4 regions of the Alicyclobacillus sp. SO9 genome follow, and region 1 is predicted to be linked to each of the others. Evidence: riboswitches for the same ligand, from Rfam matches in the RefSeq annotation. Region 1 holds a riboswitch; each other region holds the start of a gene.
The links. A riboswitch is a leader RNA that binds a small molecule or an ion and turns the genes downstream of it on or off. The one in region 1 is predicted to bind cyclic di-GMP.

Region 1 (8,134 bases):
GAATCCCCTCAGTTGGCACATTCGACTGAAGTTGCTCTGTTCCGCGTGTGTCAGGAAGCGTTAAACAACACATTCAAGCATGCTGAAGCCAGCAGCGTGACGATTGTGCTGGATACTTCTGATGAGGGTTACCTCATGAGTATACGAGACGACGGCAAGGGCTTTCAGCAGACGAGCAATTCCTTAATCTCATTTGGGTTGCAAGGTATGGAGGAACGTATGGCTCTTGTCGGAGGGATTGTAAGGGTTCATTCTACAGTGGGGCATGGGACAACTGTTGTTTGTGAGGTTCCGAGATACAATGACTGATTTGTTGAAAATGGGTTTAGAACACTACTATGGCCAAAATTACTATGCTGCTCGCGACGTGTGGGAGCGAGGATTGCAGCAGATTCAGGACAGCAGTGAAGAGGCAGCCTATAGGAATGCTCTAGGGGCCGTGTATGATGTGATACGAGGAGAAGACGTCTCGCGGGAGTACTTTGAACGCGCGGTCCAACTGGAAAGTGACGTTCCGCTCTCTTCTCTTGCAATGAAGGCACGTACAAATTTGCTTTATGTCCTTATTCGCTCGGGACATGTGGATACTGCATTAAGCATGGCGCGCGATACGGAGAAACTCCCATATGAGGGAGAGCCTTTGCGTCAAGCCACCTTTCACGTGGCTCTGCTCCACGTTCTGTCCCATGCCGAGCTGTACGATGAAATTTTGGGGCGAATAGACACATCTGCTCAACTCTTCAGTGCAGTTGATTCCATCGATGACTATCATCGCCATTTTGCAATGATGTATCACTATGCTGGGTACGCCGCACAAATGCTCGGTCGACATGCGCAAGCGATTGACTATTACAACTTGGCTCTGGAAATACGCCCGAGTCCAGAAACGTGGCGGGACTTGGCCAAGATATACCTGTTGCAAGACAGAATTGAAGATGCTCTGGCCTGTATAGATGAACTCTACCCGGTCATTTGGCACCTGACAGCCGTCACTCAAAAGGTAGAGTTGGCTCATACGTTGGAACTGTTGGCCATGTTCGCTTGGGTCTCAGGTGCCACCACGCTGTACCGTAAGTGTACGGAACGAGCAGAACTGTATTTTGGCCAAGAGTCACGTTGGGTTGAATGGCTTCAAGTGCAGGATTTAGGCAGCCGCTTGAATAATATGAATGTACGGATAAATGCTGATAGGGTTGATTTGAATCAATGGAAGGGCTTTTTGGATGAACTGAACTTGCTGGACGGGTTTAATGCTGTGTTTCCTGGCTTATGGAGACCCCTTCAACAGGCGGCATCTCTCAGTACCAGGATATACAGCCGGTGCAGAGGTGTTGGGGAAGCAGTTGAACTGCGTCTGCTGGAAGGAGCGGCACGCTTAAGCTATTTGGGCCTGACGGCATTGACTGCCGTAGAATCTGAAGCGGTGCAAATTCTAGTCGATTCGAGCAGACATAAAGAACTGGCAACGCTGACATTGCGCTCACTGGAGACCTATCCAGAGATGAGCCGATACATAGAGGTTATCAAAGGCTGCAGGACGATGAATATCAGATTGGACAGTAAAGAGGCGTACATGGCTGCGTCACTAAACATATCGCTGCAATATGTAGAATCTGTTGAGTTCCGAAAAATGACTCATGAACAAGCACGTAATGACATCCTAGACAAGTACAAACGCAATGTACCGAGTGATATCATAAGGGTCTTTACCAATCTTTTCAGTGCGTAGGCTGCGTCGAATCCAGTGCATGTCACAAATGTCGTTTGGGACGCGGTAAAGGGAAGAGAGTCCAGGAGAGATGTATTGTGCAACCTGTCAATGTCTATACGTACATATCGCGGGAGTTAATCAGTATTGCTATAGAAGCAGTGTTTTCGTCGCAAAAAGGATATGAGTTTGCGGGGGTCTATGAAGGCCGCAGCAAGCGTCTTGGAAATATCAATAATGTAGTGGACCATGTGGTGACGGATATTGTGGTCACAGACATCGGTTTGGAAGAAAGTAACGTTGAATCCCCTTTGCTCGTGATGAAAAGGCAGTGGTTGGGGCTGCGGTGTCTCTATCTGTTGCCTTCACAGTCAGATGATTCTCTCATTTTGCGCGCATTGCGTTCGGGTGCGGACGGGTTTATTTACGAATCGGCCAGTAAAAGTGTCTTGCTGCAGGCGATGAAGACGATAGCCAGCGGACACTCATTTTTACAGCCTGACATTACACCCATTGTTCTGACGGAACTCAGAAAATCTCGCTATCCTATTCAAGAGTCCGATGTCAGTGTAGACCTGACCGAGAGAGAGCGGATGCTCTTGCAACTGTCAGCCGACGGCCTAAGCAATCAACAAATAAGTGACGTGCTTCACGTACACGAAAAGACAGTGAGAAATATGTGGTCTATGTTGTTCCAGAAATTGGGTGTTGGTGACAGGACTCAAGCAGTACTCTGGGCGATTCGCACTGGAAATGCTGAGTTGCGGTGAACCATGGGCCTTGCAACGGGAAACAGTTCTCCAGAAGTCTTTGTCCATTCTGCGAAATCTGACGTAAATTCGCGGATTCGGGACAAAAGTCTGATATGTACGATGACAAAATGCCGTAGAATCTATCAATTTTCTTGACGTATTATAGGCTTAGGCCAAAAGACAACAAGATCAATAAAGGCAAACTTCAAGAAATTGGAGGGCGCAAAGCCATGGGTCTACGGTCGTCTGATGTGACGACTACGATTGCCAGGTTGCTGATCTGGGTGGTAAAACGCACTCGGTTCTGCGACCCGGTGGAGAAGTCATCCACGGGGAGGTGTGAGCGATGCGGTTTATTCGGAATCTTTCAAATCGTTTTCGCGGAAAAGAAGAAGGACAGAGTTTAGTAGAGTACGGCTTGATTATTGCACTGATTGCATTAGTAGTTATTGTTGCGTTGACGGCTATCGGAGGGAACATCGGCAATCTTTTCAATAATATTTCTAACCATCTTTAATGTTTACCGTCCGTTGCAGCAGAGGTTTCTGTTGCAATGGACGGTTTTTATTCTGCTCAGGAGGGTTCCGGCATGAGGCGATACTCCCGCGAAGAAGGTCAATCTCTGATTGAGTTTGCCCTGGTGCTGCCGGTTCTCTTGCTGCTGTTAATGGGAATTGTTGATTTCGGACGAGTGCTGTCGGCCTATTTGGTCGTGTCTCAGACAGCGCGGGATGCAGTTCGGTACGCCAGTATCGGCGGTTCGAATGCTGCGGTCGGACAGGCCGTGCAAAGAGATGCCGGTATGCTGGGTGCCGTCTCCTGGACGATGGACCCGACTGCGCCGACGTCCGGACAGCCGGTTTCCGTTACCGTTTCACATACGGTCAATATCTTCGATCCGATTATGAGTATGGTTCTGGGCAGTCACTACGCGGTCACGGCAACCGCGACAATGCGAGATGAGTGATTGGTGGTGAACTGATGAAACGCAGCCAAATGCATCACAGTTGTGGCTGGCTGTCAGCTCTCTTCAAACGGCTGGTGCTGTGTGCGCTGTATCGCTGGCATCGTGAAGAGAGCGGGAATGTACTGGTTCTGACCGCCTTATCCTTTGTTGCACTATGCGGCTTCGGCGCGCTCGTGGTCGATGCCGGCATGTTAGATGTGCAGTACCGGAAAGCCCAGTCCGGAGCGGATGCAGCAGCTCTGGCAGGTGCGCAGCAGCTGTTGCAAGGGGCTAAGACTGCTGCTCAAACGGCCGTTCACTACGGGCTTCTCAATGACCAGAAGGTTACGTATCAGGCTACAGCTGATATCCAGACAAATACGGTCTCTGTAGCAGGCAAGGCAACGAGTCCCCTGTGGTTCGCGCGGGTTCTGGGAAAGAACACTGCCAGTTATCAGGTGAACTCGAAGGCGGCGGTTGGAACGCTGGTATCTGGTGTTGGCATGGTGCCGATTGCTGTGACGAAGCAAACACTCGTCTATGGACAAACCGTCATTCTGACATCCGGTGCCGGCGGCGGGTCGGCAGGGAACTATGGTTTTCTCGATTTCTCGGGAAATGGTGCGAAAGGTGTCGAGTGCGACTTGGAACACGGATACGACTTTCCTATGCATGTGGGTGAAACTGTGTCGACCGAGACGGGTGTGATGAAGGGTCCTGTTGAACAAGCAATTGAGTACAGGCTGCATGAATCCTGTGATGACAGTGCCTGCAACTCTTTTGCGACGGCAACGTCAGATTGCTCGCGTGTAATGTACCTTCCTGTCATCAATGCGCTGCCGCAGAACGGGAAAAAACAGGTGACTATTCTGGGATTTGCCGCCTTCTTCCTGGAGGGACTGCAGGGTAAAGGCGGACACCAGGAGATCGTAGGGCGATTTATTCAAATGGTCCGTCCCGGTACCTTGGGGCAGGGAACAAACTACGGCACCTATGCGGTGAAGTTAGAGCCGTCAGCCGGATAACGCAGTGAATGGCTTATCAAGTGTAAAAAGCAAAGCGGACTGAGGACTTTCCGTTGGATTGAAAGCATGTGCGTGGATTGAAAGCATGTGCGTGGATTGAAAGCATGTGCGTGGATTGAGAGCATTCGCGTGGATTGAGAGCATTTGTGTGGATTGAGAGCATTTGTGTGGATTGAGAGCATTTGTGTGGATTGAGAGCATGTGCATGGATTGAAAGCATGTGCGTGGATTGAGAGCATTTGCTTGGATTTAGGGCTTTCGGTGTGGAGGTGACAGGGTGGCTCGACGGTCTTATCTTTTTTTGTTTCTGATTTCGCTGGTGCTGGCCATCCTCACAGCTCTGGTGATTGCTAAGGAAATGAAGGCATGGAAGCATGCCAATACAGGAGAAAAACAGATACAAGTGGTAACAGTGGTTCAAACAGTACCTGCACATCAGGTGATAAACGCAAATGACGTGACGCTCAAGGGTGTCGCAGCATCGGCAGTCGGTCCCGGTGCGTTGCGGCAATTGTCGAACGTTGTGGGGATGTATGCGGCAACAACGTGGGTACCGGGTCAGCAGGTCCTGGCGGGAATGGTGACATCCAAAACCAGCAGCCAGTCTTTTCCGCTGCAAATTCCCCAGGGTAAGCGGGCCTTCACGGTACCAGATACAGCGGTAGTTGGCGTAGACCATTTGGTCTCCCCCGGCGATCACGTTGATGTGCTGGTCAGCTATAAAAACAAGACCGGGCAGTCGCAGGTGAAAACTCTGCTGCAGGACATCGTTGTGCTGTACGCGGATACAGGTCCAGTCACGGGCGGGAGTGTGGCGACGGCGTCATCGGGATCGGCCAAAAAAGCAGGGCAAAATGCGAGTCAATCGCAAGCAAATCAAGTGGACACCTTGACACTGGCTGTTACACCCCAGCAGGCAAACGAACTGGACTATGCCATTGCCAATGGACAGATTCACTTAAGTCTGCGAAATCCAAAGGATACCGGCAAAAGTGCGGTTACAGCGGTAAACCCTTCGAATTTTCATTAGAGACACAGGCAATTGAACGGTGAGGGACACAGAGGGTCGCCAGCACATGTGGACCCTGTGAAACAACCTGCTTGGGGAAAGGGGCGTTAATCATGGGAAAACCCATTCAGGTCATGATTGTGGATGAAGAGTCGTCGCGCCAGTCTTTGGGACTATTGCTGCAGCGTGCCTCAGACATATCGGTGATTGCAGAGGCAAACGACGCAAACGAAGCGGTTCAGAGGCTGGCTGTGATGACACCAGATATTATTTTGATGGATGCGACGCTTCCTGTTATGGACGGGTTGGAATCTATAGAAAAAATAGGAAGAGAATGCCCTGGGTGTTCTGTGATTGTGGTGTCTGTTCAGGATGATGTGGAATATGTGCGCCGCTGTATGCGTGCAGGCGCTAAAGATTACTTGTTCAAACCGGTGGATGTTGATGTGTTGCTGTCTTCCATTCGCGACGTGTACGACCAGAACGCTGCGCGCAAGACAAGGGACACTGTTGCCACCTTGAGTGAACAGACGACAGGACAATCTCGAATTCTGGCCTTTATGAGCGCAAAAGGCGGCGTGGGGAAAACAACGCTGGCGGTCAACACTGCGGTAGCTTTTGCTGAACAGGGAAGAAATGTGGCTTTGGTCGACCTTAACCTTCAGTTTGGTGACTGCAGTTTATGCTTAAATGCAAAACCGGCAAGAACCATTGCTGACCTGGCAAGAGAAACCGGTGACATCGACATGCATGTGCTGGACAGGTATCTGTCTCTGTGTAGTCCCAACCTGTATTTGCTGGCCGCTCCGAAAAGACCGGAAGAGGCTGAGTATGTGCAGGTCCAGGACATCCGGGTGATTCTGCAGGCGCTGCGTAAAAGATTTGACTATGTCATTGTCGACACCGCGCCTGTTGCGGACGAACTGTTTTTTGCCAGTCTTGAGACAGCCGACGAATGCTTCATGGTCAGCACATTGAACCTGGCTGTTTTGAAAAACAATCGGGTTCTCTTGGACTTGTTGTCTGAACTCGGCTATGACTTGCAGAGTGTCCGGCATGTGTTAAACAGATCGAATGCGAAAAACGGGCTGAAAGTGAAGGACGTCAGCAAGGTGCTTCAGGGTTCGTTGTACTGGGAACTGGACAATGATTTTCACTTTGTCGAAACAGCCATGAACGAGGGGAAAGCCTTCGTCGACAAGGACAAGCATCATCGTCTGTCCAGGCAAATTTATGCATTGACGGCAAAGGTTGACGAAGACCGTGGTGTTCGGATGTCACGACGCAATCCGCTCAAGCGACTGTTGGGACGTTAAGTTGCGGCTGACGCTCGTTGCACTTTGAGGTCGATTTCGGAAGGAGGCTGGCACTGTGTCTTTGTTAAGGCGACTGGAGCAAAGAAAATCGGCTGCAGAGGAGAATCCGGAGGCTCAGAAGCGAACCATCGCAGTTTTCACGCCGTCGGATAAGAAGAACGCAGATGAGAAGTACACAGCCCGTGACAGCGAAGACATTTTCACCAGGTGGAAAATTCTGCTTCATCAGAAACTGGTTCAGGAACTGTTCGATGAGGAAGCCGACGATGAGTTGGAAACGGTCATTCAGCGTCTCATTGAGACAGAAGACCCGCCTTTGCCTAAACACGAACGTGACAGAATGATACGGGAACTGGCGGCGGAAGCAAACGGGTACGGTCCGATTGATGCTTTACTCAAGGACGAATCTGTGTCTGAGGTGATGGTGAACGGACCGAAGCAAGTGTATGTGGAGCGCCACGGTAAGTTGGTGCATACGCCTGTCACATTTTTGAACGACGATCACGTCATGCGCGTGATTGAACGGATTGTGTCCCCCCTCGGTCGCAGAATTGACGAGTCTTCACCCATGGTAGACGCGAGACTTCCGGACGGTTCCCGCGTCAATGCCATCATTCCTCCGCTGGCGGTCAGCGGACCGACTGTCACGATTCGTAAGTTTGCAAAGGACCCCTACCAGGTGGCGGACTTAATCGGATTCGATACACTCACTGACCAGATGGCCGAGTTTCTTGAAGCTTGCGTATCTGCACGCCTCAACATTGTGGTTTCGGGCGGCACTGGCAGCGGAAAATCGACGACTTTGAACGTTGTTTCCTCCTTCATACCGAGTACAGAACGGGTTGTCACCATCGAGGATGCTGCTGAGTTGCAATTGCATCAGAGTCATGTTGTTACACTGGAAACTCGTCCACCCAATGTAGAGGGCAAGGGTGCAATTTTGATTCGCGATCTCGTTAAAAACAGTCTGCGCATGCGCCCTGACCGGATTGTTGTTGGAGAGGTTCGCGGGGGCGAGGCATTGGACATGCTGCAAGCCATGAATACTGGGCACGACGGTTCTTTGACGACCGTGCACGCCAATTCGCCCCGAGACTGTCTGCGCCGGTTGGAGGTCATGGTCTTGATGGCGGGGATGGACCTGCCTCTGCGAGCTATTCGCGAGCAGGTTGCGTCGGCAGTAGATGTAGTTGTGCAGCAGGCCCGGCTTCGCGACGGGTCACGCAAAATTGTTCAGATTTCAGAAGTCATGGGAATGGAAGGCGACAACATTGTCTTGCAGGATTTGTTCACGTTTAAGGAGCACGGCAAAATGGAAGACGGAAGAGTTCAAGGAAAACACATTCCCACCGGGGTTGTTCCCAGCTTTCTCGAGCGG
Region 2 (8,134 bases), 1.8 Mb from region 1:
TGTGCAAAGACGGCCAGTATACCTATCATGGCTTTTCCCAGAGGTGTGCCCGTGTCAAACGGTTCTGTGGCGCTTTTAAACACCACGCCCTCTGGCATAAAAACATCTTCCAAGAGAAAGAGCACGTCTCGCTGTCGGCGACTTAAACGGTCGAGTCTATATACGACTACGGTATCGATGGTTCCTTGTTCTATGTGTCTCAAAAGAGACTTGAGAGCGGGGCGCTCCAGACTTGTACCACTGTAGCCTTCGTCAACATAAAGACGGTATTCATGCCACCCCTGGGACACGGCATAAGCGATGAGCCGCTCCTTTTGAGCGTCTATGGAATGTCCGTGTTGCGCTTGTTCATCCGTACTAACCCGAGCATAGAGAGCAGCAGCCATTGCGTTCCTCCTTGCTTGGCCCAAGGGACTGACTGGTTTTTGGGAAATGAGAGTCCTGCTGTGTGCCCTAATACAATTGCATATGCCGCAGGCGTGGCAAACAGAAGTACAGTTACAAGACGGCACTCATCTAAGATGGTACTCATCCATCTGGGTAATTATGGAATGTGAACCGTTGCGGATAAGATTTTATAATACTTCTAGGGCGTGCATACTCTGTTCTTTCCCTGCTTGTTCTCTTCCCCAGACGTATGTGAATGTCATTTGTGCTGCGCTTTGAATGGATGTCGCAGGTTTAAATGAGGAGGTGTTTTGGTTCAAATAGCGTCAAAAGAGTAAATTTGCTTGAAGGGGAGGGGAGCAAATGACACCGAGGGATTCTTCTATACCGGAAGCCAGAGACTATCCAATAACTTTAACGGTATCGGAAGTTGCAGAAATACTGAGGGTAGACCTGCATAAAGCATACAGTATTGTCAGAGATCGAGATTTCCCAGTTATTACGCACGGAAGGCGAATGATTATTCCTCGAGATGCATTCTTTCGTTGGTTAGATGGCTGTGGTGAGGAACGTCCAATGTATGACCGCAATCATGTCTTGGAGACGTTGGCCGACTTGGTTGCCGAACGATTAAATAAAAGGGGAACCTAGTGATTCTCAAATCTTGATTTTTATCCCGTATTGTGTGATATGATGTGTTCTAGTGGTATTTAAAAGAAAAGGCACCCCTTCGGAAACGAAGCGGACGCAAAGCTATAGGGGCTAACGTAGTCTATCTACTATGCCAGCCAGTTACCGTTTAGATGGATTATGATAGGCATCCGTAAAACGGATGCCTATTGTCATATAGGGGGAAAATTGCATGATTCGGTTACGGAGGTCGCGGGGTCTCGAACAGAGACGGAGCAGGGATTCGGTGTTCTTACTGGGAGAATGGACTTTCGATATGCAGTCGGAAATTCTTACCTGTTCTGAGGACTGTCACAAGCTTTTTGCAATCCCAAACACAGCGTCTGTCGTACCGCAAACAATCATGCAGTCGGTACATCCAAATGATGAGGAATTGGTAAAGACCTGGTGGAAACTCGTAGGCGCGGGAAATTTTATCGATGGCATTACATTTCGAATCATCAACGACGGCGAGCGGTACCTGTATTCTGAACTGGACTATAAAATCGGGGATGATGGTCAGATTGTATCGGTTTCGGGTAAGACCCGCGACGTGACGGACCTCATGACTGAAGACGAATTGTTACCGTCTACCGCGGACGTCGACAATGACTCAACGGATTCATATTCAAGTATACATATCGATCGCGATTTGCGGATTGTTAAGGTCAGTCCGATGGCCGAACAGCTCTTCGGCTGGACTGAACAGGAACTGCGACTACAAATGCCAATTCAGCTCATTCCAGCGCTTCACTGGGAAGCCATGCAATCCATATATGAAACCGTTTTGGCGGACGGCGGTTTTATTCGAGTTGAAACCATGCGAATACATAAGAACGGCATCCCTGTACAAGTCGGGGTCACTTTATATCCAGTTCATGATTTGGAGGGAGGCATAACAGGTGTAGTGGCTCGTTACAGTAAATCTTTTGCAAATAACGAGTCCTCCACTGCGATGCTCTCTACGATGGAGAGGGGGCTGCAGGCTCTCGTTGAGAATTCTTTTGACGTTTGTATGATACTGTCCAAGGAATACGATATGAATTATGTTACGCATGCCATCACCAATGTCTTGGGCTATAGTGCACAAGAGTTCATCTCGTTAGGACTCGGTCATGTCATTCATCCTGAGGATGTAACAGGGTACCTGTCGGTATGTCATCAGGCGGTACACCAGGCCTCAAGCCAGCACACCTGTGTTGCACGTTTCAAACACAAAAATGGGGAATGGAGATACTGTTCCACGCGTATTCGCTATCTCACTGCGTTTTATAGTACAGAGGGCATTATTGTCAATTTCCACGATGTAACAGAGAGTCGCAGGGCTGAAGAACTAATGAAGCACATGACATTCCATGACAGCTTAACTTCCTTGCCAAACCGGAAACATCTTGAGGAGCGCCTGCAGTTGTTGATTGGGATTCATAGACAGCGAGAGGAGAAACTAGCAGTTCTGCGTCTCGATATTAATCGCTTTAAGTACATAAACTCCAGTCTCGGCAGAACTACTGGAGACCACCTGATTCGCGATGTAGCGGACGCTTTGAGGCAGTTGGTGCCGACTGATTGTGTCGTGTCGCGAACAGGTGAGAACGAATTTTCCATGGTTGTACCCTATGTACACAATATGAGTGATGTCCTTCAGTTCGCAAGGCAAGTTGTCGACTCTTTTGATACCCCTTTTCAGATTGGCGATTATGCATTAGCCATTACATGCAATGTAGGTATCAGTACATTTCCTGAAGACGGGGAGAATACTGAAGCTCTTTTGAAAACAGCAGACATGGCTTTACATGATGCACAACTTCGGGGGGTAAACCAGATTGAACTATATTCCCAAAGTTTGGATGCCAAAGCTTATAAGGAATTCACACTCTCCAATGATTTCAAAAATGCCATAAATGAAGAACAGTTTGTGATTTACTTTCAGCCGAGAGTAGCAGCGGACACGAGAAGCATTGTTGCGGCGGAAGCACTCATCCGTTGGCAACATCCTGAATGGGGACTTGTATCTCCTGGTGAGTTTCTGTACCTGGCAGAACAGACTGGGTCGATTGTGCTCATTGGTCAATGGGTCCTGCGGCAAGTCTGTCACCACCTGCAACAGTGGAAACAGCAAGGACAAAAGACACTCAAGGTTTCCGTCAATTTTAGCGCCCAACAACTCAAGGATCCGAATACCGTTGAGACCGTGAAAACAATTTTACATGAATATGGCATTGAGCCCGCGCTCATCGAAATTGAGATCACAGAGACATCGATACTCCCAAACGACCCTGCAATTATTAACTCTATTAGAGTTCTCAGAAACATGGGCATTGGAATCTATTTTGATGACTTTGGTACCGGGTATTCATCGTTAAGTTGGCTTTACCAGTTCGAACTTGATGGAATTAAACTCGATAAGATGTTTATGAGTCACATACCGGATAGTCCTGTACCTGCACAGATTGTTTCGTCTGTGATGAAACTTGCTCACAGCTTAAATCTGACCGTTGTTGCAGAGGGAATTGAGACAAATAAACAGTTGGAATTTCTCTCAAACCTTCAATGTGAAGAAATTCAAGGTTACCTTTTTAGCCGACCGCTTCCGGCAGAAGAGTTCACAAAGCTCTTGCAGCGTGGAGAGATAAGCGTGCGTACCGGGGATAACAGTGCGGGGATGGACAAAGAGCGCAGGAGATTTTTTAGAGTTGAACTGCAGTATCCTATAAAAGGGAAAATGACTGTTTCGAAAATAAAGTCGAAGCAACTCAATGTTGGGTATTCTCCTGTATTGGTGTATGACATTGGCCCTGGAGGACTGCGTGTGCTGACTGACCTGAAGTTGCCCATTGGCGGAGACCTTGAACTGGAGTTCAAAGTGCAGGTGCTTGGAGAAGAACTGCAGCAAAGCGGTTATGTCGTATGGAAGCAGGAGTATAGTCAGGAGTTGTTCCAGTATGGCGTCGAATTTGAAACAGACGAAACAGCACGAGAACGGCTTGTGCGTCTCTTTGATGAATTGGACAGAGTCACGCGGAGTGAACTGGATATACCCGGAACGCACTTCTATAGCGGCACAGTTGATACATTCTTTAAGAAATAGGTGGGAGCACAGGGCCTCGCCGTGCTCCTCAACTAAAACTTGCTTTGTCTTTCGGTTCCTATTCCCGAACAGACATGGTTACATAATTACATAAGCAGGTGAAGTCAAAAAATCAATCGAAACTCCAAAAGTTTCGCAGAAATTCTGTCAACTCCGCATGAGCACCACTCCAGAAACCGTTCTTTAGCTCACCTACAAACAATCTGTCATCGAAGCCTATGTGGTTTGCAATCGATTCGTAAACGGAGCCTGCCTCAAGTTCCGTGACAATCAACCAGGTTGATTTATGAAGTTCAAAGGCGTGGGGGTACTGCCTGAAAGCATTGACCAGCTCGTCATAGTTTTCCTGAGGCTTGTCAAAGAGCTCGAACGTTGCAACGAGAAGGTTCATCATTTTCTCCTTCCAGCTTTATGCTCCATCACTAGATTATATGGAAGAGTCAGGGACTGTGCAACTGACCAAGCCATGGCCTCATACATTGAAACAGGGGGTGATGGCATGGCTGAGGCAAAGTCGAAAACCGTTGTTCTGAGCCATGAAGCAAGCCGGCAGATCATTGCTATTTGTCTGAGGGCGATCCGACGCAGACAAGAACGAGACGATGCTGAGCAGTCAACGCAGTGATTCAAAACGGTTTCGAATCACCCTACGAAGGAAGGCAATCAGCCACAACAAGCTGGGGATTGCAAACACCATGACGGGAAAGACGAAGGGTTCGACAACAGATTTTGGATAAACGATGCTCGAGTCAATAATGTTCCGAGGCAACATAGCAATCCCAATGCAGGCCGCTGTAATCCACCCGAGGAGAGGCTTCCAGTTTTGAAAACCAAGTACTTGTGCAGCTCCGTAGACAGACAAGAACAAAAACAGCACTATTCGTATAAATGCGGTTAGAAACCATATCAAGAGAATGACGGCGTCTATATTTTGAATGGTTTCCGCCACAGAAATGTATTGAGCCATGCCCAGCACCGGATTCCACATCCTTTGAGAAAGGTCTGCACCAAAGGTTCCAACCGCAAACAAGCCGCACAGGATGATAAACAAGCTTGCCGCTCCCGTGCCCCAGACCGCCTTCACAGCGTTATGTTGCGGCTCCTGGACAAATCGTACAATCATTGTCATGTACGAAGTCTGCGCCAAGAATGATGCGGCGGGAATGGCTCCGTACATGAGCAACTTCGGTCCCGAGTTCACGTAGACAGGAAGCAATCGACTCCACTTCATGTTGGGCAGGTCAAAGGCAAAGGTCAAAATTGCGATGGAGACTACCAGGAGGCCAATGACTTCTGTTGTCCGGCCAATCGACTGAATGCCGTTTTTGTACAACATGTAAACCGCAGTCAACGACATGGAAATAATAAAAAGGGATGCTGGCGTTTTATGAAATTGCGAGGTAATTAAAATGTCTGTAATCTGACGAAGTACAAATCCCGTGACAACAATCCAGTTGACAACATACAAGCTGCCAATTGCCTTTCCGATCCAACTACCTACAATGTCGTTTACGTACTCAATAAACGTCTTGTCGGGATAGTACAGACTCAGACGAATGCCAATCCAAGCCGCCGTCATGCTCAGAAGGCCGCTGATGGTCAGTGAGATCCATGCGTCATTTTGGACACGTTGAATGGTTGGAGAAATCATGATAAAAGCCGCCATGCCCAAATCAAACATGCAGGTAATCCAGAACAGTTGTCTCCCAGTGATGGGCATGTGCGATTTCATGGTTACCACTGGCCCCTTTCTGTTTCTTTCGGCGATACAACGCCTTCGGATGTTTGTCCGACAACCTGTATCTTGATTTGGGTATTTACCTGAACAGGAACTTCGGAAAAGACTTGCTTCCAGTGTTTTTGTACTGTGTCCCACTTGCGGGGATATTTTTTTGCCAAAGCCAGATCGAATCCAAAAATATCAGTATGGTATTGATGTTGTGCTTTACCTATCAGGTCACTTACGCACCCCTTGATTTCTTTTTCTGCGCTCCGTTCAACAGAATGAATTTCTGCGGGAGAGGCGAACTTAACGTTACTTTCGGATTCACGCAGTATCCCTGTTCCTGTGAGCGTGACAGTGTAATGCAAACGTCCCTTCTCAAATACAGGATTGATACGACTGTGAAACTTAGAAAAGTCAATGGTAGCATATCCTTTGCCGGGTGAACTTTCCTTAGCTCCATTCACCTTAAAGGTGGCCTGGTACGTGCTAAGTGTATTGATTATCCAGAAGCGATACGCTGCTTCTGAGTAATCCAGGTACCCAACTAGCTTGAGTTGTTTGTTAAAAACAGCTCTACCCATAAATTGAAATGTGGTCTTGCTCGAGTGCGGGGACTCGGGGACGATCTTCAGTACAGGAAGCGTTGGACTGCTTGTCGGATGCACGGAAGCCATCAAAAACGGGAGCAGTGTGGTTCCAATATCCCCTCCGACAAATTTCCGGCTTTTCATAATGGCTAGTGCAGGGTACTGCTCTAATGGAGACCGGATGTGAAGTGCGTGTTCTGCCGTATCGTTTTCGACAACAAAAACATCACTGCGCAGCCTGACGTCTGGATTTCTCGTGAATTCATCCATAATGCCGCTGAGTCCGTGTTTGGCCAGTTTTTCACCAATAAATACAATTCTTCGGTGCCCGAGAAAATACTTTCTCGACAACTTCGTCTGCATGTTTTGTGCTGCATCAAGGATGTTGTGTCCTGGAGCCGAGACAGTGATAAATTGCTGTCTCATTGTCCCAAGTCCCTTGGACAAGTTAATGGGGAGAATGACCTGATCGGTCAGCAACAGGTCTCCATCGTCCTTCAAATCAACACCAGAAGCCATTACCAGGGCCCTGTTGTTCAGTTCAATCCGGTCCCAGCAGCCAGTTGTAAGAAAACTCATTGCAATGAGAGCAGTCATACTTCCGAAGCGCAACACCTTCATGTTGAGTCCGCCCCCGAACTGTTAGGTCGACGCTTGGCACCCGGATTGTCCTGATGTGGCCGGTTTCTCTGCGGCAAATACCTGCGCGGTGCTCGTATTAACACGTCGAGTAGTTGTTTGGGGTTTCTTGGGGACAGGGGAGACATGTATGGAACACCGAACGAACGCAGGTTTAGTTGATGCGTGAGTATCACAATAAAACTGAGCGTAATTCCGTACAACCCGACCGTTCCAGCTAACAGCAATACAAAAAACCGCAGGATTCGATAAGAAAAACCGAAGTTGTACCTAGGAATTGTAAACGATGCAATGCCGGACATGGCCACGACAATAACCGTTGGTGCCGAAACAATCCCAGCCTCCACGGCAGCTTGTCCAACAACCAAACCGCCGACGATACTTACGGCGGAGCCAACAGCTTTTGGAAGACGAACGCCTGCTTCACGCAGTCCTTCAAAGATAATCTCCATCATGAAGGCTTCCAGAACAACGGGAAAGGGACTGCCATTATGAGATGCTGCAAAAGTAATCAGCAAATTGGTCGGAAGCATTTGCGGATGGAAGCTGGTCAGAGCCACATAAACGGGTGTAAGGAAAATGGACAGATTCAGCATGATAAAACGGACCCATCTAATGAGGGTGACGTAGACGGGACGTTGATAATAGTCGTCAGGCGCCTGAAACCCGTTCCAAAAGGTCATGGGGACAAGCAGTACGGTTGGAGTTCCATCAACCGCAATGGCAATCTTGCCTTCAAGCAGCGCCGCAGCCACGACATCAGGACGTTCTGTGTTTTGCACTTGAGGATAGGGAGACAATGGTGAGTCTTCAAGAAACTCTTCGATGTAATGCGCGTCGAACACCGACGAAAGACGGATGTTCTTTAAGCGCTGATGGACTTCTTCAAGTACCGAATCTTCCGCAACACCGCTCAAATACAAGATGGCGACATCCGTCTTGGAACTTTCACCAATTATCATAGCTTCGGTTCTGAGCCGAGCATCGCGCAATCGCCTTCGAATCAGTGCTGTCGTATCTCTCAACGTTTCGTTGAAA
Region 3 (8,134 bases), 600 kb from region 1:
TCGAGGCTCTGCTTCGCGGAGATACCTTGGTTTTTATGGACGATGTAGACAAAATCCTTTGCATCAGCACTCGGAACGTGGAGCACAGGGGCATTGAACAGCCACAGACGGAGCAGGCCGTGCGCGGGTCGCGGGATGGGTTCATAGAATCCATGGCGACCAACATTACGTTGCTGCGGTACCGTCTGCAGACTCCCAATTTTCGCATCAAAATGCAGACACTTGGGCGGTTGAGTAAAACAAAGGTTGGGATTTGCTACATTGAAGGCATTGTAAATCCAGCCTTGGTGGAAGAGGTGGAGCGACGTCTAAACAGCATTGATGTCGACGTGATTTTGGATGCTGGCACAATCGAGCAGTACGTAGAGGATAATCACTGGAGTCCATTTCCGCAACTTGAAAACTCAGAGCGTCCCGACAAGTGTGTGAGTAATCTTTGCGAAGGCCGGGTCGTGTTACTGATTGACGGGACGCCCTTCGCCTTGATTGCACCCGCAGTCTTTACACAGTTCTATCAAACTGTGGACGATTATTCAGAGCGCCCCCTTATGGGCAGCTTAATTCGGATGGTGCGGGTGGTCGCCCTTCTGTTTTCACTGGTTTTTCCAGGTATCTACGTGGCGGTTATCTCCTTCAATCCAGAGTTAATCCCAACGCAGTTTGCCGTGGCAATCGCCGGGGCACGAGCTGGAGTTCCTTTTCCAGCAGTAGTAGAAGTACTCATTATGGAAATCTCTATGGAAGTGCTTCGGGAAGCAACGCTTCGATTACCGCAGCAAGTTGGCGGCGCCTTGTCCATTGTGGGGGTGTTGGTCATCGGACAAGCTGCTGTGGCAGCCGGTTTTGTCAGTCCCATTACCGTTGTTATCATAGCTCTTACAACTATTGGGAGTTTTGCGACTCCAGCTTACAATGCTGCTGTCGCAATGCGCATTCTCCGTTTCTTAATAACGATACTTGGCGGTATTTTTGGCTTATACGGAGTTGTTATCGGAATGATTGTCATTACAAATCACATGCTGTCCCTTCGGTCATTTGGGGTTCCTTATATGAGCCCCATCGTTCCCGTTGAGTGGCAGGGCTGGAAAGATGCTTTGATGCGTGCGCCAATTTGGTGGATGCCTGTTCGACCCCAGCAGGTTCATCCTCAAAATAATCGAAGGTTGGGAAAGGGCACTCTGGAGAAAGTGTTTCAGAGACCTCATCACCCCCTCGATCCCGTTGATCCAAAAGGGGACAGACAAAAATCATGAAGACCGCAGACTCGTTTCATTCGATAACTGTCCTCGAAGTTACAGCCATTGTTACCAGCAGTATTGTGGGAGTCGGAGTCCTTGCCGTTCCACGATTTGCGGCAATGGCAGCAGATACAGGAGCTCCTCTGGTAACCGTTGCAGGCACAGTTGTCGCAATGATAAGTGTTGCAATCATTAGTATTTTGGGAAGTCGTTTTCCGGAAGACAGTTTTGTCTCGTACAACGAACAATTGTTGGGGAAATGGCTTGGGAGACTCGGACCATTGGTCCTTGCTTTGTTTTTCTTGGTGATTACCGCTCTAACAGCCAGGGAATTCGGAAAAGTAGCGATTACTTCTGTACTTCCAAAAACACCAATCGAAGTGACCACTTTAATCATGCTCTTTTTAGCGATGACGGCTTCCAGGAACAACTTAAGTACATTTGCGTATATTCAGACCTTCTATATCCCATTTTTGCTGGCACCAGGATTTGTCATAGTCATCCTGTCGTTGAAAAATGCAAACTGGGTAAATGTACAGCCGTTTGTTGGAGGTTCCTTCACGACATTTGCCAACGGTGCACTGGTGGTAGCAGCTCTCTTTCAAGCAAGTTTTGTACTCACCATTGTCATTCCGGCCATGCGTCATCCACAGAAAGCGCTGCGCGCAAGTATCGTTGGTACCGCAGTTGCCGGAATTTTGTATGTCGCAATTGTGGTTGCATGTGTGGGGGTGTTTAGTTATGAAGGGGCTAAAGTGCTATATTGGCCAACTCTGGAATTGGCAAAAACAACGCAGATACCCGGTCAAATCCTCGAACGGTTGGATGCTGTCTTTATTTCTGTTTGGGTAGTGGCAGTCTTCACGACGCTGTATTCAAGTTACTTTTTTACAGTATGGGTACTGAAGGAGATATTCCATCTGCAGGACCACAAGTTTTGGACAATTACGCTTTTGCCAGTCGTGTTTTTATTAGCCATGTTCCCTCCTGACATTTTTCACCTATATCCAATCATTCAATTTGTTGGTAAGTGGGGACTGGTGCTAACCATCGGCTACCCATTTATGCTTTTTATGGTAGCTGTACTTCGTGGAAAAAGGGGGGAGATTCGTGTTTCTCAGCCGTCTCGTCCGAAGAAGTAATAGATGGGTTGCAGTTCTCGCGGTTCTGTTGACGACACCTTTTGTCTCTGGCTGCTGGGACCGGGTTGAACTCGAACAGCGTGCCATCATATTAGGACTAGCCGTTGACGAGGCACAATCTGCAGATTCAAACAATGAAACCAGCATGGCTCACGATAGTAAGGCAACCTTGAGTGATCCAAAATTATACAATCAATTACAAGAGAAACAAAAAATCAGTGTGACGGCACAAGTTGCTGTTCCGGGCAGAATTCCATTGGGACCGGGGGGCGGTGACGGCGGGGGTGGAGGTGGCAGCAATCCGGCGACTTCTGTCTGGGTTGTGAAGGCCACTGGTACCTCACTTGGAGACGCCATGCAGGAACTGCAGCAGCATCTGGGAGAGCGGATTTTTTTGGGACACTTGCGCATCATTACAATTTCCGAGGAAGTTGCGAAAGACATTGGGACAAAACCATATCTGGATTATTTGCGTAGAAATCCGCAAATTCGCCGCACAGCGTGGCTGACTGTCAGTAAAGGCAAAGCAGCCACACTGATGAAGACGGCGCCGCCTTTAGAGCGAGTTCCGACTTTGTACTTGCTGTCGACGATGCAAAGTGCCATACGCCTTGGAAAACTGCCTCATGACTTTCTCGGTAGTTTTGAAAGCAAAGAGACAATGTGGGGTCGCGAGCCAATTCTGCCTTACTTAGAAGTGACAGGGAAGCAAGTCAAAGTTGCAGGAATTGCCGCTTTTTGCGACGGCAAAATGAAATACACGCTGAATCCATCTGAGGTTACATCCTATGAACAGCTTGATGGGTCTCGTTCCACCCACACGACCATTATGGTTCCCATGGGTTCAAAAGGAGATTATGTTGTCTGGACCTCTTTCGCGAGAGCCCATCGCATTAAAGTGAAAATGGTTAAGGGGAAACCGGTTGTCACAGTCTATGTCCATGTAGACGGGAATGTGGAAGAAAAATCTCGCAACAGAGTTGACCTGCAAAATCATGTTTTTAGAACGAGACTAGAAAATGAAATGGCAAACTGGTCTGAAATCCATATGAAAAAAATTATTGATAAAACGAAAGTTTATCATACCGACATTTTTGGATTTGGGGAGTACGTCAGAGCCTATGAGCCAGGATACTGGAGACAACACGTTCACCACAAAACGGATTGGAGAAAACTGTACGCAGACTTGAATATCAATGTGGTCGCTACATTTCAAACCCATCGCAGCGGCATGAAAGTCTAATGAAAGGCGGACGCCATGAGTTTTATAACCTTTGATTTCACCCAACTTTATCCTGTCTTGGCTGCATTTTTGTTCCTTTTCACTGGTTTGTATCTTTCTCTCGTTGAAGTTCAGTTGTACAGGCACCTGAGATTAGCAAGAGAGCGGATATGGGCACGGCGGCTTGGGTGGGGCAATATCGCTATTGGACTCGGATTGTTCGTTCTGAATTGGATGTACCACCAAATGTTGTGGCTATAAACTTCAGTTCATTATCTATAGTTTGTTCAAATATCTGTCATTGTGTACTTTGCCACAATAAGGTAACCTATTTATGAGTGGAATCAAAGTGGTAGATTTATTTCAGAGTATTCAATCTGATCTGCTTTTGAGTAATTAGTTTAGACTATTTATTATATTTTTTACATTAGAAAATGATGCCATCGAATCAAGGCAAACCGTCGGAAACGTCGGCAACGCAAAGCTACAAGGGGCTACCGCGATTTGTATCGCCAAGCCAGCCAGCTGCTCGTCTGCGAAACCATCCGACACTGGATGGTTTTTTTGTAAATAGGGGTGTGGGCAACTAAACCGGGGTTCCAGGAAAGGTGACTTACATGCTAAAAGGACGATTTGGGAGAAAGAGTAAAGAAGAGAAAGCGGGATTGAAGACAACAACTTCTTTTCATGACGAGGCGAATGTTGCAAGTCAAGGCGTTATTGATGCAGCGAGACAACGGCGAACTCATCTTACTGTTGACGGAACTGTCGACGGAACTGTCTCGATTTTGGACGGCGAGGTCTTTGTCGCGGCACCCCACGAAAACGGAGTGAAAGCTTCTTTGTTCATACCTGAAGACCCTCGGATTTCTGTCACGATTGATGGAACTACAATGGAGTCCGGATTATATGAGTTGTCTGGCAGTGAACAAGTCACACTCACGCCAATTCAGATTGACCCTCACTGTGAAATACGTCTTATTCCTGCATCTGGAAATATGGAGTTAATTATGTCAATTGATTTACAACCGGGCATCTTATACCAGCCGGAAGACTCTCCTCCTGAAAATAAACTATCGTTGGAGTGGAATGAAGTTGAAATTTCGGCTGCTCCACCCACCGAGGCTGACTTGTTGAACATCCTGGAGCAAAGTGAGTACAAAGGTGAAGTTGACAGAAGCGCACTTTCAGAACTTGCTTTAGCCACAGACAGCGTAGAACGCGTTGTGCTGCGGGGACTGGAAGCCTATCCTAGCAAACCTGAAGAGTTCAGGGAGATTCCACTCCCAGACCCGGATTATGTAGATCCGCTTCACCGTCGGATGAAACTGCAGGCGGTACAATCAGGGACTGCAGTTGGCGTTGTTGATGCTCCTGTTCCTCCTCACACTGGTACGGACATTTTTGGACGCGAAGTTTCACCTAAACCCAGGCCAAGACAGAAACCTCCTGAACTCGGACCCGGCGTTATTCGCAATGACAATACGATTTTAGCGGCTCGTGCAGGCCGGCTTGTGTTTACCGCCCGAATCATTGACGTTGTTCCGACAGTGGAGATGAATCGGTTAACAGCAAAGGATGGACAGATTGTATTTGACGGAGATGTGAAAGTTTACGGCGACGTAGAGGATGGGAGCCTGATCAAGGCTACAGGCATGATTCAAGTGCAAGGCGGTGTCTATGGTTCTGTATTAGTCGGTGAAAACGGCATTTTGATTGGTGGACACTGTGTCAAGACAAAAGTCTATGCCGGTTGGGCAAAGGATATGGCATCCCAGACACTGACCGTCGTTAAGGAAACCGTGGAACGACTGGAACGATATTTGAAAGATGTCAGCCGGGTTCTGGACGATGCGCGCGAAAAGCTTGGAAACGAAGCATCAACCCAATTACAAGTTTTGCCGTCTGCTGTACTGGATAAGTACCACGTTGCTTTACCGAGGCATCTGTCGACGCTCGTGGAGCAGTATGCAAAGACAAGCCAGCACAGTCTTGGAAAGCATTTGGAACCTTGCATTCGTTTAATCCAGACCGATTGGATTGGACCTCGACTAAAGGAGCTTACGCTGGAAAAGGGAATTCAACTTCTGAACCAACTTCAAGCCTATGAAGAGTACCTTGAAGAACACTTGCACGCAGATGCTGCCAGCGTGGAAATCAATGCACTTACTTCTAGCACTGTGGATGCTACAGGACCGGTGTCCATTGTGGGACGGGGAACATACGCAAGCCATATCGACAGCGGGAAGAGCATTCATGTTGCAGGATTTGCGCGAGGCGGCGGGCTGAAGGCCGTTGATGCAATATCCGTGAGAGAACTAGGCTCTCCTTCAGGTACAGAGACGAGGGCTTCTGTCACTTCTCGAAGCGGAATAATTCAAGTGGAAACGAGACACCCCAACACTTTGTTAGAAGTCGGCGGAAATGTCAACCGAAACCTGACACAAGAATCCCACATCACATTTACGGATAAAAGACAAGACTAACCTTCCATCAAAGACGCCAACTGGTTGCGTATATCCATTTGCAGAGAGAGGCACCGTAATAAGACAACCCAAAGGGCAGGTGCAAACGATGAGACGATTGGTCCTCTCTCTATTTGGCGGAATACTGTTTGTGAGTTCGCTGCTTGCCGTACTCATTCATCCGATTTCCTTTGCGGCGAATCAGGAATCTACGCAACCAGACAAGAAATCTATACAACCAGATAAGGCACCTACAGACAGTGAAGGACGAGCACAGGCACAAGTACGCGGGAAAATTGCCTTCGTACGTCAGGGGCAGCTTTGGCTGCGGGATGAAAACGGCGAACGTAGAGTTCTGCAATTAGGCATTTTGAGCTCCCCAAAGTGGTCCCCAGACGGTCATTTTGTTGCTGTCACGGGAAAGTCCAAAGGGCCCCACGGAAAGCAGGATTTTGTGTACCTGCAGGTAGTGAACGCGGCAACCGGACACACGCAAATGGTGACGCGTTATTTATTTCCTGACACAATCACATTTAAATGGGGACCGAAGGGTCACCAGTTGGCTTTCGCACACAAGGGTGTGTTGAGTTCTGTCAATGTTGCACCCCGGTCGAGTGTGCATAGAGTTGCCGCGGGGATACAGAGTTTTGCCTGGGCACCGAACGGACTTGGATTCATCATCTCAGCACCAGCCCATGTGCTTCCTGACGGTTGGACGCGAGCCAAAGTTTATCAAGTTTCTGTCGGTGAAAAACCTTCGAAAAGTGCAGCAAATCATGATCCGACGTTGCTCTTCACACTGCCGAAAACGGTGCCTGGAACCGACCGTTCCATGTTAATTACGGGACTGACATCCATGAAATGGTCTTACGATGGCAAATGGGTTGCTTTCATTGCCCATCCAACTGCGGCATGGTCGAAGGACGAGAACAGACTTTGTGTTTTGTCAAAGGACGGCAAGAAATTTATTGTAGTGGGCACAATGCTGCAAAAATCTGAATGGTTTCGCTGGTCCCCTGGTGCGGATACATTGGCGTATATAAGAGGCAATCACCATGATATTTCACATGGGAAAAAGCTGAATATTGCCGCCGCGCCATTGTTCAAGTCACGGAATCTGGCTCCGATTGGAGCCGTAGACAACGGCTTGACTTGGATTGACCCCAAGCACATTATTGTGTCTCGCCGCCAGGAATCACTTCCTTCCAAGTCACCGGTACAGCTGGAATCCTCCATGTTTCCGTCACTGTATAACATTGATGTGGAGAGACCGACAGTTCAAAACCGAATTACGGCTCCTTCTCAGGGTGTTGGGGATTACAGTCCAGTTGCACAGGGGTGGCAAAAGGTTGTATGGGTCCGCTCTCCAAATGAGTCGAGTAAAGGTGAGATCTTCGTCGGAAAAGCGGACGGTACGGCTGCCCAATTGTGGCTGGAGGATGTCAATGCCGGAATGTGGGCTGTAGCACCGAAGGAAAAGAAACGCACCCGAAGGACGCCTGATATTCTGCCGAAAATAAGTACATCATTGGACAAATAAATCCGGAGATAAGTCAGTCACCGGATAAGTCAGTTACTGGATAAATTAAGTCGCTGCAGAAGTCAGTCACTGGATAAGTCAATCCGCAAACACGACAAAACCAAGGACGGTTCTGTTTTAAACTCGTCCTTGGTTTTATGGAGTCCATACCTGCGCCGTTGTGAACAGGTTTGCATCAACAAGTTGTAATGCCTAACATTTTTAGTTCTCGGCTATTTGATTTTTCGCCTCTGCCAAATCTGTTTGCACCTGACTCAATTGCTCTTTTGCCTGTTCAACAGCGCTAAAGTTCTCATCTGACTCTGCTGCCGTCATTGCATGCCAGGCACGTGACACTGCATTTTCTGCTTGCTGTACGGAGGTTGAAGACGCGTGAGATTGGGCCTCATTGACTGCGCGTTGAGCCTTGTTCACAGCATCCTGGGCATCTGAGAGCGGTGACTGTTTTTGCATACTGGACTTCTGATTGGGATTGGCCATATGAATCCTCCTCTGAGAACACGTCTGCCAAACCTGCGGCCGACGGG
Region 4 (8,134 bases), 300 kb from region 1:
GTGTCTCAATTGCAGTGTCCATAGAAGTATCAAAGACTGTACATTGCCGCTTCCCTTTTCCTTTTGCCACAAGCATCGCGGTCTCTGCATTTCTTAACAACTCAACTAACGTGCTACCGTGCGTAGGATAGATCACTGCTCCCATACTGATAGTCGTTTTCGTTTCCCGACCATCAATAGAAATAGGACGAGAAAAGGTGTCTTGGAGTTTCTTACTGACGATCTTTAGTTCTCCCGTTCCCTGTATCGTGGGCACAAGTACCGCAAAAGCGTCGCCACCGATTCGAGCAATCATGCCAAGCCCCTTCAATGTTTCTTCCACCCGTTCAAGAGCAATTTTAAGATATTCATCCGCATAGGTATGACCCAATTGTCGATTTACTTTCTGAAAATCATCCATATCCAGGACAATGAGTCCAATTTCACTCCCGTTCTTCTGTGCACTGTCCCAAACGGTATTGAAAGTTTTTGCAAAGAGCATTCGATTAGCGACCCCTGTTAAGGGATCGTGATACAGAAAGCGAGTGATTTCTCGCCGGTCGTTTTCCTTTACGATTGCTACGTTGGCTAGATAAGCAAACGTCCCCATTATACGTAGATCATGCTGACTTGGGGGTTCAGGAGAGCGAGAGTAAATGTCTATCGTTCCGATGACGGTTTCATTTTGGTCAACAATCGGCTTGCACCAGCACATTCGAATATTCGAAGCACGGGCACTCTCCTGAAACTCTACCCACCTACTGTCGGTCAAGACATCTGCAACAATGACCGTTTCATTGTTATAGGCGGCAGCCGTCATTGGATTACACCAAGACCCTAACTCGATACCGTTCAGATTATTAACGAATTCCTTGGGCAAACGTGAACCAGCCCAGCACTGCAAAGTTTGCTGTTCCTTGTCCACCAGTGAAATAGAACAGAGTTTCCCTGGGAGTATATTCTCTACTACTGCTGTGATTTCTTCAAGGATATGGGTTAGGGGTTTCTGGAGTGCAATCATTTCGGAAATTCGAGATTGCCCGCGTATCTGTGTCAAACCTTGCTTTCGCTCGGAAATATCTTTTACAATGCCGTATGCTCCTACAACCGTTCCGTCCTCAATGACCGGCAAACCAATTAAACTCACTGGAATGTGATGTCCATCTTTATGGAGGACCTCTATTTCGGTGTCAACTGTGTCACCCTTCATCACGCGCGAAAAATGAATATCCATATCAGAGTGATATTCCGGAACTACAAAGCGGTAGAATGATTGACCCGTGATCTCGTAATATGTCTGCCCTATGAGAACTTCACAGGCCACATTACATGACAAAAGTCGACTGTCAGGAGCCACGGATACTACAGCATCCGGATGATTATCAAAGAGAGCACGATGCCATCTCTCAGTCACCGACAACTCTTTTTCGGCTTCCGTTCTCCTTGTAACATCTCTCGCCATGGCGACAATTTGAGACACCTGTTCATTCACATCGACTAGGGGAATCCAAATCACCTCAACCGATAACGGGGTACCGCTTGCACGAAGATATTGACACTCTACTTTGGTGGACTGCTTATGTTCAATCATCTCCACGAACTGGCTTTGCACTCTATCCTGATCCCAAGGATGAATTTGAGTCCATAACGAGTGTCCAATGTACTTCTTGGGATCAATGCCTAATAAACGTTTATGAGACGGAGAAGCGTACAACACAAGGCCGTTCTTGTCAACGATAGCGAACAAGTCTGACATATTCTCTGTCATCCAACGATATTTTTCCCCATTCTCGGACTGAGTCAGAGTTTGAAAATGAGCAACTGGCTGACATATCAGGTACGACATTACCTGAGTTAGTCCCTATAGTTTTGCGTCAGTACCTTCCGATACTTTTGCCGTTTATCAATTTGGCGCAACTTGTTACAATTTGACGATAATTGTAACAGAATATCAGCGGACTTCAATCAAAGCTTCCTCAATGTAGTAATTAGGATCAAGTAGCCACACCGGATTATATTGAACTTTCAATGTCATATTAAGAAAATCCCAATAATCAGATTCGCTACACAGGACTGCCGGTTTTGTCACTTGGACTCCATTGACATTGCATCTATAACTGATTGAGTGTATTTGAAAATTGTGGTAGATTGAATAAAGATCAAAAAGAAAAGGTAAACCAGCCGAAAGGTTGGGACACAAAATCACGGGGCTACCGCTATTTAGCCATGCTGGCCGGATTGCCGTTATAGAGATACAGAAGATATAGTGGCACATCCGGATGATGACGGATGTGTTTTTTGATAGGGGGACATAAGGGTGCAACAACTCAAAGATTTAATTGAACAATCACGGCACTGGGCCTCAGTGGAGCGTGGTACAATCCTCTTTTCACAGGTCGCACTGCTTCTACACGACGACTTTGGGCTGGATGCGGGAATGATGATCTATCGCAAGAAATTCATTCCCGAGGAAGAGGACCCTCATGTCAAAGTTTATTCTCCCTGGGGAATAGATTACACTGCAGAGGAATTGACACAATTCATATCCAACGGCAAATGGTTTTCAGGGAGTTCCTATAACATTTCTCAAAGGTGGTTCCACGTGTCAGAAGGTCCTCCCGTCTGGAGAAAGGTATGGGAAGAGGCTGGCGTTGAATATGTTAGCGCGTGGCCACTAACTGTAAAAGAGGAACCGGTAGGAGCCATCGTTCTTGGAATGTGCAGAATGCCCAGTTCTGAAGAAACTGACCTTGTATCTGCTTGTTCTACATATGTATCTCTTGTTCTTGAGATGTTGACCCTAAGACGAATCGCTGAGCACGCCAGTCGTCACGACAGTCTGACTGAGATTCTCAATCGTAGAGGTTTTACTGAAAAATTCAAACAGTTGGTGAATAGAAATGTTGCTAATCTTGTCGTTGGAGTCCTCGACGTAGATTATTTCAAGAAGATCAATGATACTCACGGGCATATTGCTGGGGACTCCGTGCTACAAGATGTGGCGCAATTACTGAAAACATCCGTTGGCAGCCAAGGTATCTGTGCTCGATTCGGAGGAGATGAATTTGTCTTCGCCTTGGAAACGGAGCCTTTAGACACTAGAGAAGTGACCAATAAAGTTATTGAGTGGTTTAAGGACAAAGCGTACACCGTCAGCGTTGGATGCGCAAAGTTAGGAATAGACGGGCGTGATTGGGATTCCTGTTTTCGATGCGCCGACAAGCGCCTTTATGAAAGTAAAATACCCAGTATTACGGATTAAAGACCAATGCTTTAACCGAGGACACGAGGAACATTAACGAAAATGGATTTCATCACCAACCTACGTTTCTGACTTCGTATGTTTCTTCTGTGAGTAAGCCGAGATAATCTTCGGATATTCCAGCACAATAGAGTATACATGAGGAGTTGGCAGATAATCGCTCGTTATGAAGAAATCCCACGTATTTCGGTCTGATTTTCCCCTTTTGATCTTCCAACCTTGAATACATAAAACTGGCTGAAAAATCGAGGTCTAAGTGCCTCTATCTTTCATCACGACAAACGGCATGGATAAATCCCTGTCGTTTCGCGGTCAACGTAAGAGCCGCCCGCCCTTTACCTTCCATAATTTCCCTAACGATTGAAGGACGCTATAGCCCGCAGCGAGGTAGAATGGGTAATCACAAGAAGAGTGTGTTTCCATCGTTCGTCCTTCATCACATCGTCATCAACCTATCACTCTGCCAGCAAAACCGAGACATATGGGGAGTATGGTACAAATGACACGGACGATCCATGGATCACCATGCATTTCTGCACTCGTACATTCAAGTCTTTTCGACGATTGTAAATCAAGAGACATTTTTGACTCGGATTAAGAGTGCTCTACACTTTAAGTGAAAGAGGGTATAAAGCCGGCCAAGTAGACCGGTTATGATGTTAAATCCTCTTCGTCGGTGAGAGAGGGACGCTCAAACACCCCGGTATATCCTGCAATTAACGCCTGTTCCTGTACGGTGAATAGATCAGCAAACAGCAAATCTAAAGCCTTTTCAATTGTAATTGATTGATTACACTTCAACCGTTTCGTCAAAGCATCGAGCATCTCACGATGAAGGCTATCGAGACGTAATGCAGTGCGTGGCTGGATGCGTCACCCCCATCAGCGATCGTGCTCGTCTTCTCCACCCTCTGAATCAATTTGCGCCTTTCTTTGCGTTCTACAATACATGTTTTATACATCTGAGGTTGAGTAACTTTACGAAACTGTGAGCGTGGCTTCTCTTTTCCGCACTGCTCGCAAGTAACAAGTTCTTCTGCCATATTTATGACTCCTATGAAACTAGATACACCACCATAAAATCTTGCTCTATCACATAAAATGGAACCTTCAGCACGTGTTGGATACAAGACACGGAAAAAGGAACGACACTCATGAAGGCATGATACGAGGGCATACTATAACGGGAACACGAAATTCCCAATGTGTGGAAATATCCAAGAAAAGACGTGGACTTTGGCACGATTACGCAGGAACGTCACTCGCCCGCATCGCGCACAAAATAGGCACACACGAGAGCACCTGTTGGTGAAAAATGTAAATCGTATTACTCGTACGTGAAAGACGTAGAAATGTCTGCGCGATATGAGTCCGATACCGTGATGACTGGTCGTAGGACCGCATCACCGCTTCGAAGTCCCACAATTCGTCCTGCAAAACATCGGACGGAATTTGCGAAGCCTGAATTATCTCGCCCAACTTCTGGTCCCGACATCCGCATCTTTCCGTGTTTTCTCCTTCATGAAATCACCTTCCTTATCTCGGTATGATTGCTCTTTCATACCTTAATCCTAGTCGCGCTTGACACGGGATTTCAAGAAAAGTTTCTGTGATTTGGCTATCGGTTTCATGGAAGATGTTCGTCTGAGAGTAGAGAAATACGAGAAAGCTTGCGTCCTTATATAGACGTCATGACGGTTCGTCACGTCATCGTCATAAGATGAAACTCTGCGACCCCAACCAGAAGTTTTGTAGATTCTCCACATTCAACTTGAAAATTATAGTTTGGATTCCCGATAATCCCACAAAGCAGGACATTGCCGATGAATATTCATGCGGAAATTGCCTACAACAGGCTTAGACACTCACCCTTACGTACCAAGAACACATCATTAAATACCTATGAAGTCTTTAAAGCTTAGATATGATGATATATGGCATTTTCAAGCAACCACAAACTGTAGCCGAACATAAATAGAAGTGGACCCGTTGCAAACAATGTCAGAAAATTCACTAAGTTTGTGTTGCGTTTGCGGACTAAGTAAATGATTAATCCAACAACAAGTTCAATAGCAAGGAAATCAAGCCACAGACTCTTCATTCCCAAAGCCATCATCAACCCGATCAAATTCCCTACAAGGACATTTCCCAACAGAAATCCGGTAACTCCATACCAAAAACCCTTAGGCAATAGTCTCTTCCACTTAAAAGCAAAGAAGAGCATACCAATAGTGACTAGATAACTCAACATCACCTCTATGCCTACGCCTATCCACTTCTCGGGGGTCATTGAAGAAGCGACAAACTTTAGGAAACCTCCAACAGACGTACTAATCAGTAATGGTATCAAACAAATCAGAAACGCCCAAAAATACCAGTATTTTTCTGATTTGAGTGGTTTAAGACGCACTGCTATGACGGTAAACAAAATCGGAAAAGTGATATTTCTGATAACAAATTCCGGCAAGCTCAAAGCGACCGCCACATGCCTATCGTAACCAATGATGTACCAGAGCCATCCTGCCACAATGTCGAATACCAACAACGTTAGCAAGATTATAGCCAGCAATTCAAATAGACGTTTCACCAACATACCACCTCATATGTACCTTAGTTAGGCTTAGGCACCCTTATGACGTCATCGTCGCCAATGTCGTATGTACGTTCTCATTCATGGCTCTGTTGGAATCTAGCTGTATTCAAGTCACACAATGCTATATTGATGAAGTCTTGAGGATAAGGCAAGGAATCATACAGGATATGACACGTAATCTGGTTGGCAGGTGCCTCCTGTAATAGGTCAGCATCCGCCAACCAGTTCAATCTACATCGTATTACCGAAATTGTCTTACGAAATCTATCAACTTACCACCATAAATCGTTGTTAGCAGGGTTCCACATCGTAAAAGAATATCTACTTGGGTCCTCACGCCAGGCGTCATATTGCCAATCATATCCATACAACGCAATATCGACGAGGTTGTCTTGCTCCCAATTTGGGTTAACATTCTTGAAATACCAAGGGTTTATGTTCCCTTTTGAAACGATGTTATTTGTCATTGTTTCACAGTCCCATTTATATGGCCAGAAGAAAGGAAGACAGTACTGTGGAGTATTATTCCACCAACTGAGAAATTGAGAACTCATTGCACTACTTTCACTCGAACTCCTTTTAATAAACACAATATTATTCAAATCGTATCCAGTAGTCCCGGTTTCAAGCCATTTCCGGAACTTATAAACGGAAGAAAAGTAGATGCCGCCACCATATTCTGTATAGGAGGAGGCGAGATCCCACTTGCCTGGTGCACCTCCCCATACATCACGCCAGCTATCTTGAGTAGTGTCGAAAGATTCATACCATACACCACCATCTGACAGAAGAATCCCTGCACCGACATGCCCGACGATTCCATACCCGTCGATACTGAAAACAGCATTACGGTTATTCAAAATGAATATTCCAGTATACGAAGAAGGTAAGTATTCACTACCATCAGGCGTAATAGTGCTCGATCCTGCTTTACCGCTTGTATGATTGGTTGATGTCTTGCCGTTGCTCATAAAATGGAGCGGAAGATTAGCCAGTCCCTTTTTTGCTTCGATGGCTTTGGTTGTCTTAACAGCCGCACTTTTCGGGCCAGAATTTTTATATTTATTTGTTTGAAAAGCGTCTATATAAACATGCCCTCTACTTAGAGGGTCAGCATCTATACCAGGGTCAGTCCATGTTCCGTTAGAAGTTACTGCCGTTTCTCCTTTAACAGTGTGTCCGTTAGAATCAGTCAATGTAATGTGTACTAAACAACCGGGGGTGCCTGTGCCAGATACTGTGTATTCTGTACTATTGGACTTTTTGATTGTTTCTTGCTTTTTTGACACTGTTGGAGCAACTGGGACTGTCGTATTCTTGGTTGTGGAGAAAGTCTTGTTTGTCACTGTCATTTGTGTAGAAATCTGTGTAGCGGCAATCTGGATCTTACCATCACTTAGCTGGCTTACATCTAGATTTCTAATAATCCAAACACCATGACTCCCGACTTCAGTGGTCCGCCTGACTCGATTCCCATGATTATCACTTATAGTCACGTTGATGGTATCACCAGAAGTCCCGGAACCTATAACTTCGTATGTCTTATAATTCGCCAGATTAATCGAGGAAGCGTAGATATTCATTGCTAGCGGTGTTGATGAGGACGATGAAGTCGTTGAGGTCTGTGTATCTGCATATGTCGTTGTAGGAACCACTAGAAGAGTACTCATAGTGAGAAGAGAAAACAATACTGTTATTCGAATTTTCTTACTACTATAGGCCATTTACAAGCCCTCCCCATTTTATTCAATTTTGCGAAACAACTCAATGACACTCAAGACTCACATTTACTTCTCTTGAACCGCGTAACTCACCTACCCCGCCGAGAGATATGGCTGCGATTCTAGACTCAGGAGCGTAACACGGCAAAATACAACATAGCCATGATGCTGTTACCGCAGAGTAATTTTTCACCCCCAACAAACTGTCTATTTATATATGTAGTATCTATCACAGTAAAACAATCCAGCGTTTACCATATCAGAACATAGACTAACTATCTATCTATCTTGAGAGTATGAATTTGCGAAAAAATTTGTTAAAATCTGTTTTAGAAGAGCATGAACTCGGGAATTACTTTAACATCGACGCAACAACCTTTTTCAGCGTTGCCTTATCAACAACAACTCGATTGATTGGATTGAATCCGTTAACTTTGTATACAACCTCGGTCGCGGGGTCTTTCCAAGAATATGTCAAGCTGACGTTTGTTCCAGTGCCATTCGGCAGGTTCTCTTCGCCGAAATACACTTTATGTCCATTTATCACTTCTGATTTAGCGTTCGATATAGCATTCGGCG

Region 2: it holds a riboswitch for cyclic di-GMP, as region 1 does, so the genes downstream of both, GI364_RS11405 (EAL domain-containing protein) here and GI364_RS02770 (Flp family type IVb pilin) in region 1, are expected to answer to the same signal.
Region 3: it holds a riboswitch for cyclic di-GMP, as region 1 does, so the genes downstream of both, GI364_RS05545 (FapA family protein) here and GI364_RS02770 (Flp family type IVb pilin) in region 1, are expected to answer to the same signal.
Region 4: it holds a riboswitch for cyclic di-GMP, as region 1 does, so the genes downstream of both, GI364_RS04225 (bifunctional diguanylate cyclase/phosphodiesterase) here and GI364_RS02770 (Flp family type IVb pilin) in region 1, are expected to answer to the same signal.

What each region holds. Positions count from the first base shown of each region.
Region 1 covers NZ_CP066339.1:639,735-647,868, forward strand. Annotated here, with positions in the region: gene GI364_RS02755 (sensor histidine kinase) at 1-309, shown strand, start outside; gene GI364_RS02760 (hypothetical protein) at 302-1,729, shown strand; gene GI364_RS02765 (LuxR C-terminal-related transcriptional regulator) at 1,807-2,478, shown strand; cyclic di-GMP riboswitch class I at 2,648-2,740, shown strand; gene GI364_RS02770 (Flp family type IVb pilin) at 2,807-2,977, shown strand; gene GI364_RS02775 (TadE/TadG family type IV pilus assembly protein) at 3,050-3,427, shown strand; gene GI364_RS02780 (pilus assembly protein TadG-related protein) at 3,442-4,431, shown strand; gene cpaB (Flp pilus assembly protein CpaB) at 4,709-5,461, shown strand; gene GI364_RS02790 (CpaE/TadZ family protein) at 5,554-6,756, shown strand; gene GI364_RS02795 (TadA family conjugal transfer-associated ATPase) at 6,812-8,134, shown strand, end outside.
Region 2 covers NZ_CP066339.1:2,488,943-2,497,076, forward strand. Annotated here, with positions in the region: gene GI364_RS11395 (recombinase family protein) at 1-386, opposite strand, end outside; gene GI364_RS11400 (helix-turn-helix domain-containing protein) at 751-1,038, shown strand; cyclic di-GMP riboswitch class I at 1,099-1,187, shown strand; gene GI364_RS11405 (EAL domain-containing protein) at 1,250-4,144, shown strand; gene GI364_RS11410 (hypothetical protein) at 4,257-4,538, opposite strand; gene GI364_RS25140 (hypothetical protein) at 4,644-4,769, shown strand; gene GI364_RS11415 (GerAB/ArcD/ProY family transporter) at 4,758-5,876, opposite strand; gene GI364_RS11420 (Ger(x)C family spore germination protein) at 5,879-7,078, opposite strand; gene GI364_RS11425 (spore germination protein) at 7,075-8,134, opposite strand, start outside.
Region 3 covers NZ_CP066339.1:1,241,329-1,249,462, forward strand. Annotated here, with positions in the region: gene GI364_RS05525 (spore germination protein) at 1-1,253, shown strand, start outside; gene GI364_RS05530 (GerAB/ArcD/ProY family transporter) at 1,250-2,380, shown strand; gene GI364_RS05535 (Ger(x)C family spore germination protein) at 2,349-3,623, shown strand; gene GI364_RS05540 (CLC_0170 family protein) at 3,639-3,863, shown strand; cyclic di-GMP riboswitch class I at 4,045-4,135, shown strand; gene GI364_RS05545 (FapA family protein) at 4,220-6,088, shown strand; gene GI364_RS05550 (TolB family protein) at 6,177-7,607, shown strand; gene GI364_RS05555 (hypothetical protein) at 7,809-8,087, opposite strand.
Region 4 covers NZ_CP066339.1:937,379-945,512, reverse strand. Annotated here, with positions in the region: gene GI364_RS04225 (bifunctional diguanylate cyclase/phosphodiesterase) at 1-1,825, opposite strand, end outside; cyclic di-GMP riboswitch class I at 1,793-1,887, opposite strand; cyclic di-GMP riboswitch class I at 2,141-2,225, shown strand; gene GI364_RS04220 (GGDEF domain-containing protein) at 2,297-3,241, shown strand; gene GI364_RS04215 (hypothetical protein) at 5,160-5,828, opposite strand; gene GI364_RS04210 (hypothetical protein) at 6,107-7,558, opposite strand; gene GI364_RS04205 (hypothetical protein) at 7,908-8,134, opposite strand, start outside.